Regions from separate parts of the Aliiglaciecola sp. LCG003 genome, predicted to be linked through region 2. Evidence: predicted binding sites of a transcription regulator. Region 2 holds the regulator's gene; each other region holds the start of a gene.
The links. The regulator LexA, encoded in region 2, represses DNA repair genes until DNA is damaged. The targets are predictions, from matches to a motif close to TACTGTATNNNNATACAGTA.
Positions count from the first base shown of each region.

Region 1: QR722_RS11900 (YebG family protein) is a predicted target of LexA. The motif match lies at 1,667-1,686, and genes of this name have one in related genera.
Region 3: QR722_RS12105 (BrxR family helix-turn-helix transcriptional regulator) is a predicted target of LexA. The motif match lies at 2,321-2,340, and genes of this name have one in related genera.

Region 1 covers NZ_CP128185.1:2,771,081-2,774,364, reverse strand. Annotated here, with positions in the region: gene QR722_RS11905 (class II 3-deoxy-7-phosphoheptulonate synthase) at 1-1,242, shown strand, start outside; gene QR722_RS11900 (YebG family protein) at 1,333-1,623, opposite strand; gene QR722_RS11895 (NYN domain-containing protein) at 1,725-2,198, opposite strand; gene QR722_RS11890 (ABC-F family ATPase) at 2,267-3,284, opposite strand, start outside.
Region 2 covers NZ_CP128185.1:4,288,687-4,291,970, reverse strand. Annotated here, with positions in the region: gene QR722_RS18785 (VIT1/CCC1 transporter family protein) at 1-316, shown strand, start outside; gene QR722_RS18780 (DUF7010 family protein) at 445-1,014, shown strand; gene QR722_RS18775 (YqaE/Pmp3 family membrane protein) at 1,046-1,204, shown strand; gene QR722_RS18770 (CPCC family cysteine-rich protein) at 1,484-1,783, shown strand; gene lexA (transcriptional repressor LexA) at 1,860-2,483, shown strand; gene coxB (cytochrome c oxidase subunit II) at 2,924-3,284, shown strand, end outside.
Region 3 covers NZ_CP128185.1:2,819,058-2,822,341, reverse strand. Annotated here, with positions in the region: gene QR722_RS12120 (xanthine dehydrogenase family protein molybdopterin-binding subunit) at 1-24, shown strand, start outside; partial or broken gene QR722_RS12115 (OST-HTH/LOTUS domain-containing protein) at 108-335, shown strand; gene QR722_RS12110 (DUF3293 domain-containing protein) at 774-1,211, opposite strand; gene QR722_RS12105 (BrxR family helix-turn-helix transcriptional regulator) at 1,252-2,121, opposite strand; gene QR722_RS12100 (hypothetical protein) at 2,402-2,650, shown strand; gene QR722_RS12095 (hypothetical protein) at 2,787-3,284, shown strand, end outside.

The DNA.
Region 1 (3,284 bases), 1.5 Mb from region 2:
TATCCGCCGTTGGTGTTTGCAGAGGAGACTCGTCAGTTGTTTAAACAATTAGGTGATGTTGCTGAAGGAAAAGGCTTTTTATTACAGGGCGGTGATTGTGCTGAATCATTTAATGAATTTAATGCGCCGAAAATCCGTGACACTTTCAAAGTCATCTTGCAGATGGCGATTGTTTTAACCTATGCAGGTAAGTGTCCGGTCACCAAAGTGGCCCGTATGGCGGGACAATATGCTAAACCACGCTCGGCGGATTTAGAAACCATTAACGGTGTGACCCTGCCGAGTTATCGTGGAGACATTATCAATAGCTTTGAGTTTACTGAGGAAGCTCGCCAACCTGATCCGAATAGAATGATCGAAGCTTACCATCGTGGCGCCTCTACCCTGAATTTATTGCGGGCATTTGCTCAAGGCGGCTTAGCTGACCTGCATCAGGTAAATCGTTGGAACATGAGTTTCCTCGAGAATAATCCTTTGAGAGAGCGTTATCAGGATATTGCTAATAGATTGCAAGACACTTTAGAGTTTATGGATGTGATTGGGATCAATCATGCTAATAATGCTACCTTGCATGAAACTCATTTATTTACTTCCCACGAAGCTTTATTGCTCAATTACGAGCAAGCTTTGACTCGCATCGATACATTAACCGGCAAACCTTATAATTGTTCGGCACACATGGTATGGATTGGCGAGCGGACTCGTCAACTCGATCATGCTCATGTTGAGTTTTTTAAAGGTATCCATAATCCTATCGGCGTGAAGATTGGACCCACAATGGAAGAGGACGAGTTAATTCGTCTTATCGATGCCTTGAATCCAGATAATCTAGCTGGTCGATTAACCTTTATCACCCGTATGGGTGCCGATAAGCTCGCACAGAATCTGCCTCGTTTACTGCGTAAAGTAAAATCCGAAGGGCGTAAAGTAGTGTGGAGCTCTGATCCAATGCATGGCAACACTAAGAAAGCGTCTAGCGGTTATAAAACGAGAAATTTCGATGATATCCTCAGCGAAATTCAACAGTTTTTTGCTGCTCATGAAGCAGAAGGGACACACCCTGGTGGTATTCATTTAGAAATGACGGGACAACATGTAACTGAATGCACAGGTGGGGCATATCAAATCAGTGATGATGACTTAGCCCAAGCCTATAAAACTCAATGTGACCCAAGATTGAATGCTGATCAGGTGCTAGAGATGGCGTTCTTAGTGGCTGATCACTTAAAGGCTAAAAAATAATCTAGTATTGCAAACCACTATATGGAAGTCAGCGAGGTGAGTGCTGGCTTCCATTTGAGTTACTCAACCTGAGTTTGCAGCAGGCACGCATTAGGCGCTGCGTTTATCCATTTCAACCACATCGGCTTTTTCTTCGTTTAGCACAGATTTAAGATCAGCGCCTTTGAGTAACTTACCTACCATGTCTTTATTTTTAGATAACAAAATCGTTAGCTCTTCAGAGATCTCTGGCGCTAACTTAATGCCTTTAGCATTGAAATAAGCACCAAGGTTATCGGCTACTTCCAACATTTTGTCATATTTGTCTGCAGCTTTTTTATCGGTGGTCACTAGTTTTTCTTCCCCGTTATGTTCAACAACGTATTTTACGATAATGGCCATGTGGATTTCCCTTATTGAGTAAGAAGTATAAATATAGATCATGCACTGTCTGTTTGTACAGTATTAATTGAAATAAATATACCTAGTAACGTCAATTTCACTTATTGTAACAAAGAGGAATCTATTTTTATGAAGCTATCACAGTGGTCAATTAACGCTTTTGCAGTCAGACTAGGCACACCATAAACCTCTGTCGAGCAGTTATGTTTAGCTTTGATATGGGCGAGCAGCATACTGAAGTCACCATCGCCGGAGCACAGAATTACCTTATTTAAATTGGCGCTGGCTTCCATTATGTCGATAGTGATCCCCACATCCCAATCACCTTTGGCAGAACCGTCCTGACGTTGAATGAATGGTTTGGTTTTAACCGCAAATCCAATGTGTCTAAGCGCATCTTGAAACTTAATTTGCGAGTCATTCTGTGGGGCGATAGCGTAGGCAATTGCGTTTGTGATAACGCCTTGTTGGCTGATGTTTTGCCATAATTTGCGGTAGTTAAACGAACCTTGGTAGGCATCTCTGCAGGTGTAGTAGATATTCTGAACATCTACAAATATTCCAATGTTTTGCATGCTGACGCCTTTTGTAACCGATATAAAGTCACCTATTTTAGGTAAAGTAGGTGACAAGGGATATCAGTTTAACTTTTACTGGCAAGATAATCTTCATAATTACCTTTAAAGTCGACCAGGCCGTTAGGGGTTAATTCAATTATTCTTGTCGCCAAAGAAGATACAAATTCTCTATCATGACTGACGAAAAATAATGTGCCTGGGTAATTTTCTAAAGCGAGGTTCAAGGATTCAATGGATTCCATATCCAAATGATTGGTGGGTTCATCCATCAGCAGAATATTGGGCTTTTGCAGCATCAATTTACCGAATAGCATACGGCCTTGTTCGCCACCTGATATAACTTTGACCGATTTATTAATTTCTTTTTGTGAGAATAATAAGCGACCCAAGGTACCGCGGATGACTTGCTCGTCATCGCCTTCCTGCGCCCATTGATACATCCATTCAATCAGCGACATATCTTGTTCAAATTCAGATGCATGATCTTGCGCATAATACCCAAGTTGAGAATTTTCAGACCATTTTATCTGACCTGTATCGGCTTCGAGATCGCCAAATAAACAACGTATTAAACTGGTTTTACCGGCACCATTGGGCCCAATAATAGCTACCCGTTCGCCCACTTCTACCATAAGGTCGAGTTTGCTAAATAAAGCGGTTTCAAAGGCTTTCGACAGTCCTTCTACTTCCAATGCCAGTCTGTGCAACTTTTTATCTTGCTCAAATCGGATGAATGGATTTTGACGGCTGGATGGTTTGACTTCTTCTATTTGAATTTTATCTATTTGTTTGGCTCTAGACGTTGCTTGTTTTGATTTTGATGCATTAGCAGAAAAACGACTGACAAATGTTTTTAATTCAGCAATTTGTGCTTTCTTTTTGGCATTTTCTGATAACAAGCGTTCTCTTGATTGGGTAGCAGCCGTCATGTATTCGTCGTAGTTGCCCGGGAAGACACGCAACTCACCATAATCCAAATCAGCCATATGGCTACAAACACTGTTCAGGAAATGACGATCGTGTGAAATGATTATCATCGTACAGCTACGGGCGTTAAGAGTGTCTTCCAACCAGCGAATCGTA
Region 2 (3,284 bases):
TGGGGCCCATGCTCGTGACGAAATAGGACTATCGGAAAGTGGTGCTGCACAACCTGTACAGGCAGCACTTTTTTCAGCGGCAACTTTCACCCTTGGCGCAGCGCTTCCTTTGCTGGTGGCCTGGGTCATCCCTGGAGCTCAATTAATTCCATCTGTGGCTGTCTCTTCATTATTATTTTTGGCATTACTGGGTGCTCTTGCAGCCCGAGCAGGTGGCGCAGCTATATCTGTTGGCGCCATAAGAGTCACATTTTGGGGGGCGCTTGCTATGGCGCTAACTGCTGCTGTGGGGCGGGTTTTTGGCGTGGTGGCGTGAAAGGACAATATTACAATCTCATCCACTCACAAAACAGATGCAGATCAGCACATGCATTAAACACAAACGTCCTGTTAGTGGAACACATAATAAGCCATAGCCTTTACCCTTAATTCAGTGTTTTATAGATGGCAAAACAAGGAGTAATGATGAACTTCAATCAAGCACAGGGAAATATGAACTTCGCCTATTTTGGCGGTTCTATGGGGGTTTTTGCCTCTGGCATAATTTGGGGGATAGCCGGCTTAGTCGCGCTGTTGTCGTCCAACCAAGCAAGTATGTACACTCTTTTTTTTGCTGGCATGTTGATTCATCCAATCGCAATACTATTGTCAAAAGCACTCAAGCGCCCAGGAGCGCATCTGCCTGATAATCCCTTAGGAAAACTCGCGTTGGAAAGCACCATTATTTTGTTTGTGGGCTTGTTTATCGCTTTCTATGTAGCAAAGCTTCAAGTGGAGTGGTTTTATCCGATTATGTTGCTGATAATTGGTGTACGTTATCTGCCGTTTCAGACTTTATATGCAACTAAGCTTTATTGGTTCTTGGGTGGTCTGCTGATGCTCTGTGGTGTTTTATGTATTCTATTCGGGGCTAAGTTTGTTGTCGGTGCTTTTATAGGTAGCGGGATTGAACTGCTATTTTCATTAATTATTTTCTATCAATCTAGACGACAAGATTCAAATACGGCATTGTAGTGACAAAGAATAAATATTGGAGACTCAGGAAATGAATAAACTGGTATTAATTATTTTGGCTATTCTTCTACCGCCTATCGCTGTTTTGCTAAAAAGTGGTTTCGGGAAAGATTTATTAATCAATGTGCTGCTTTGTATACTGTTTTATGTTCCGGGTATCATTCATGCAGTTTGGGTGGTAACAAAGTAACCTTCTGAATAACAATCGGGAAATAGTGTGAGTAGTTGTTTCGATAGAAATAATCTTTACTGAATGCTATTTTTCGTTGGTTAAATCGTATTCTGCAATTTTAACCTGCTTTTAATGCAAGTATTCCTTAACAGCTGTTAATTCGTAATCGTAATATAGCGAAAAAAGTGTGTCTATATTAGAGTTGCCCAGTAAACTGTAACGTTATAGCTTGCACTGATTACGCGGTGCGAGTTAACAGACTAGAGTACATAACAAAGCGTTGCTAGGGGAAGGCGTATGAACGAGTTAGACTGGTATGAACCAAAAAAAAATACTAATCTTGTTGAGCAATGCCCTTGTTGCGACTATTTTACCTTGTCACAAAGAGCAAGCTACCTGATATGCCCCATCTGTTTTTGGGAGGATGATGGCGTTGACGTGAATGCGCAAGATAATTACTCGGGACCAAATCATATGTCGTTGCGCCAAGGTCGACAAAACTTCATACAGATTGGTGCTTGTGACCCCAAGATGCTTGAACATGTATTGTCTGAAGAAGATAGAAAATCATTCCACTATAAAGCCCGGGAAAAATAATAACGGCAACTAGATTTGTTTTATGAGATTAACTGTATATACTACCAGTTGAACTGTATAGAATAACAGGCTGTTTATGCGTCCACTAACTCCAAGACAAGCAGAAATACTCCAGCTCATCAAGACAACTATGTCTGAAACTGGCATGCCCCCTACTCGTGCTGAAATTGCCCGGGAATTAGGCTTCAAATCCGCTAATGCTGCAGAAGAACATCTAAAAGCCTTGGCTAGAAAAGGTGTGATCGAAATATTACCGGGTACCTCACGGGGCATAAAGTTAAATGTGCCGCTAGATGATGTGCCTGAAGAGTTAGGCCTACCTTTAATTGGTCGCGTTGCTGCGGGTGAGCCGATCTTGGCTGAAGAACATGTAGAATGTCACTACAAGGTTGATCCTAATTTATTTAAACCCAGTGCCGACTTCCTGCTGCGCGTCAGTGGTATGAGTATGAAAGATATCGGTATTTTAGACGGTGATTTATTAGCCGTACATAGAACAACCGATGTGCACAATGGCCAGGTGGTAGTCGCTCGTGTCGACGAAGATGTAACGGTAAAGCGTCTTGAAAAACGGGGGCGAGAAGTACTATTGCATGCGGAAAATGACGATTTCAATACCATCAAAGTTGACTTGGCATCACAGCCGTTCAATATTGAAGGCATTGCTGTTGGTGTGATCCGTAACGCTGACTGGATGTAAATAGCCACTTCGTTAATTTCCAGGTATTTGATAAAACAATTAGCCACTGGTGAAAGCCATTGGCTATTTCTAGCTGCTTTTCGCTCCCCTCTTTAGCAACGAATAACTTACTACTTTTTATGTACTTCAATTCCCGCCCCAAACCGTCATCAGGCAAAAAAAAATAATCACAATGATTCTAACAGCATATTATTTTGCAGGTTGGCAGGTGAATATCACTTAAAATACTTCATTTAGCCTATTTTGGATAAAAATCAATCAGTTGTTTCTAATAACAACAAAAAACACTAGACTCCATTGGCTGATTGAGTAATTCTTATACGTCAATTAACAGATTCATAACAAAAATAAATCAAGTCATTTACCACGTTAGAGTTTTTGGCGGATATTATCTGTGCGTTACTCCCTTGGAAAAGGCTTAAATCACCAGGAGGTGTTGAGTGAAAAAGACATGGTCCGGCGCATCGGTCTTACTGACCAGTATCATTGCGTTTGCTACCTCAGCAGAAACGAATTCGACTGCTGACCAATACCAGCTGAATCTACGACAGGGTGTGACAGACATCAGTGCTGAAGTCTATGACTTGCACATGTTGATGTTTGGCATATGTGTTGTTATTGCCGTACTTGTGTTCGGTGTGATGTTTTACAGCATGTTTTTTCACCGCAAATCACGGGGTGCTAAGCCTGCTCATTTTCATGAGAGCGTAAAAGTAGAAATTGCTTGGACCATCATTCCATTCGTTATCCTCGTGGTGATGGCCTTTCCTGCTGCAAAAACTTTAATCGCCATGGAAGATG
Region 3 (3,284 bases), 1.5 Mb from region 2:
TTTCCCGCATTTGAAGATAGCTAATTCGCCCAACGGCGCAGTTTTCATTTACATCAAGTCGATATAGTCTGGGCCATTGCTTCTCTAATCTGATAAATAAGCAATGGCTGATGAATTTGTTGCGCCAAGGGATATAGGCATCTGAAGACGATGATGGCTGGGCCCATATAGGCACTATAGGCAAACATATCTCAAACCACGCATCATTCGCTCAAAGAAATTACGGCTTCAAAAAATTAAGGGCTCTGTTTGGCGCAATTGATTTATTTGAACTTAAACAAAAGAATGGCTCTGGTACTTACGTTCGAGATAAGCGAAAAGCTAAAAGTGCTTAATTGAACAGTGTGATGGGCTATAACTCAAATAAATTCTATTTTTAATCCGCAAAATCATTCTAAAAAAAGATATTTTATACTCGCAATATCTTGTCCTGGACACGAGTGAAAACAATAAAGGTCGCGTTTTTGTAAAAATTAATCAGCACTCGCAGTGGTGATGGAAAATGCCTCATTTGCGCAAGTGTAAATTGCGAAGGTATCGATGGATTAAATAACTCAGCCGAGATGCCATCCATGAACAGCCTTAGTCTACACTAAGTTTTAACCCTGGTTGTGGCGGTGAATTTATACTACTGCCTTGTTCCATCCATTTTAGTTATAGATTTGATACTCGCTACTACGATATCGAAGGCCAACTGCTAGAGATAGCAGCAGGGTAGACTAAAACCCCAGACTATTATATTTAGCTGTGCAGTGAACTTCTCGTTTTTCAAGTTAACCTTGGGTGTATCGCTGCGCATCAAGCACAAACAATTGTGTGGGCAATTCTTCAGTGACTTTCAAAAAAGCATTTTGACCAAAACGGGCGGCTAGATCCTGCATCGATGACTCGTCATCGGTAAAAATTAAGTAGCTAGATTCTTTCGCCCAGCTTTCAGCTTCATCAGTGCCGTAGCCGGATAAATAAAAGTATTTATGCTTTTTTAGTTCATCGCAAAATCGTTGGTGGCGCAGTGCGTTTTCCTGTGCTGAAAGCATACAACTAAAAGGGTTTTCAGGGGTGATAAAATAGGCACTTTTAAGGTTTTTTAAACGCAGAATTGTGTTTACCACTTCAGAGGTTTCGCCCACATGAAGCCGATGTAGTTCACCGGCATATTCAACCATATATTTCGCGGTGCGATAAGCATGCAAAAGGTGCTCGTCAATCATGTTGTCTATTCCTTATCAGTCAAACACGACAGCAATTTTTCTATCTAAATAACCACTGCTTCACCGCGTCCATATTCTGGATCACCACTTGTTGTGCTCTGGGGTCGGCAGCAATGACATTCATGTCGATACGCATCATCTGCATCAAGTACTGCACCAGCGCACCACGGACTTTTATCAGAAGTAGGTTGTCACTCATACCATAATCATTCGCAACTATGGCTTGTTGCTCTGCTGATAGGCGCTGGTCTGGGGTGAAACACACATTTACCTGCGTGTTCCAGGCCTCATCTTGGATAATGGTTTGTGTGCTAGTGCCCATAGGCTCAGGGGTGCCATAAAAACGGGTGAGTACAAAATCACGATAATCCTGGTTCTTTTCACAAAAGGCGCGCACATGCCAGCGCATTCCTGAATGCACAATAGAGTGGGGCACAATAATGCGACCATCTTTATCAGGAGTATTCACCGAACGATAATCAACTTCTAACCGGGTTTTATTGCGACAAGCTTTGACAATCTGGCGTAGCACTTCCGGTCGTATTCGATAAGTGGGTAGGGGTATTTTATGGGTGTAATTAAAGCCCAAGGTCATGTCTTCGAAAGTATTCATCAAGTCACTGTTGCGATGAATAAGCTGTAAGTATTCATCTGCGTCACCTAAGGTCACTTTCGGACTAAATTGTTCTGTGGGCTCATACCCTTTCAAGGATGAATTATAACTAAGGTTGTCTGGGCCAATGCTTTGTCGGTATTCAGTGATATCTTTCGAGGCTTGTTGTCTACCGATCCCAAAGTAATCGATAAGATGGCCTGCATTTAATTTACCTTCCCACAGCGCCACTATCTCAATCAATCGATAGCGCTGCAATAAGTCATACCGAAACGGCCAATGGGATTTTTGTTTCATATGTGTCGTCAATAGCTACATTTAATGTGATAAATAACAACACAAAACTTCATTAACAGCAAAATAATTTATTAAATATGTATGGTTAATGTACATGTGTCAAATTTCTAAAAATGTAAATCCCTTTAATAATAAGGGGGTTGGCCTGTTTGCCAATCCGCCCCTGTTGGATTTATGCACATTCCTGCCTGAAAACTACTCATGTTTATCCGAACAGTGATTTACCTGTCGTAATTGACGACATATTATTATTTCACGGTTTAAACAAGAGGAAGCCACCATGACCATCTCTCAACATGCTCAGAAGCGTTGTCAGCAGCGCGGTATTTCTCCAGACCTTGTTGTATTGCTAAACGCTTTAGGAATGGAAACCCAACAGAAGGGCAACACCTATGTGCTTGAACTCGACAAGCACACTCAGAAAACCTTAACAAAAAAACTCAAACGATTGTTAATGCAAATTCAGCGCAATGTGTTTGTGGTTATCTCAGATGACGACCATGTCATTACCATCGCACATAAGCACTAGGAGAACGTAACATGAAAATGGACTTCATCATGGCTGTCTTGCCAAAGCCGATTTGCCAACCCGACTTCATCATGGCTGTCTTGCCAAAGCCGATTTGCCAACCCAACGATAATTCCTTGAACGAAAGGGGACGAGTATGACCAGTTTTGCGGATCCAGATATTATTGCTTGCCCTCACTGTGAATCTCGTTACCTTCGTCGTGTATTACGCAGTTTAAGTATGTTTGGTCAACAAACTTACTCCGACGGCGGTAATGGCGGGATATTGAGCAATGTTATTGTGCGTGAAAGTCGTTGTACCCATTGCAGCAAAATTATCAAGGATGTGGACGCGCTGCCTGCGTTAGGCACCCAATCAAGAAAGTCTTTTTGGCGACAATGGTTTGCACCCAAAGAGTCGCTTTACTATCTACCTCAGGCATCCTTTGATGTTTATCTTGACCTTTTCAATGATGCCTCTGATATTTTGCAACAGCGCAGGTATGCGGTTCTGGCTTACCGAGAGTTTAATATCAATTTCAAAGTGTATGGCAGTGAGCGAGTGGCATCGAATGAATACCAGCGGGCCTACCGTATGCTTACGGACTTTATGTTAGACCATCCCATGGTACCAGCCATCGATGAATACATATTG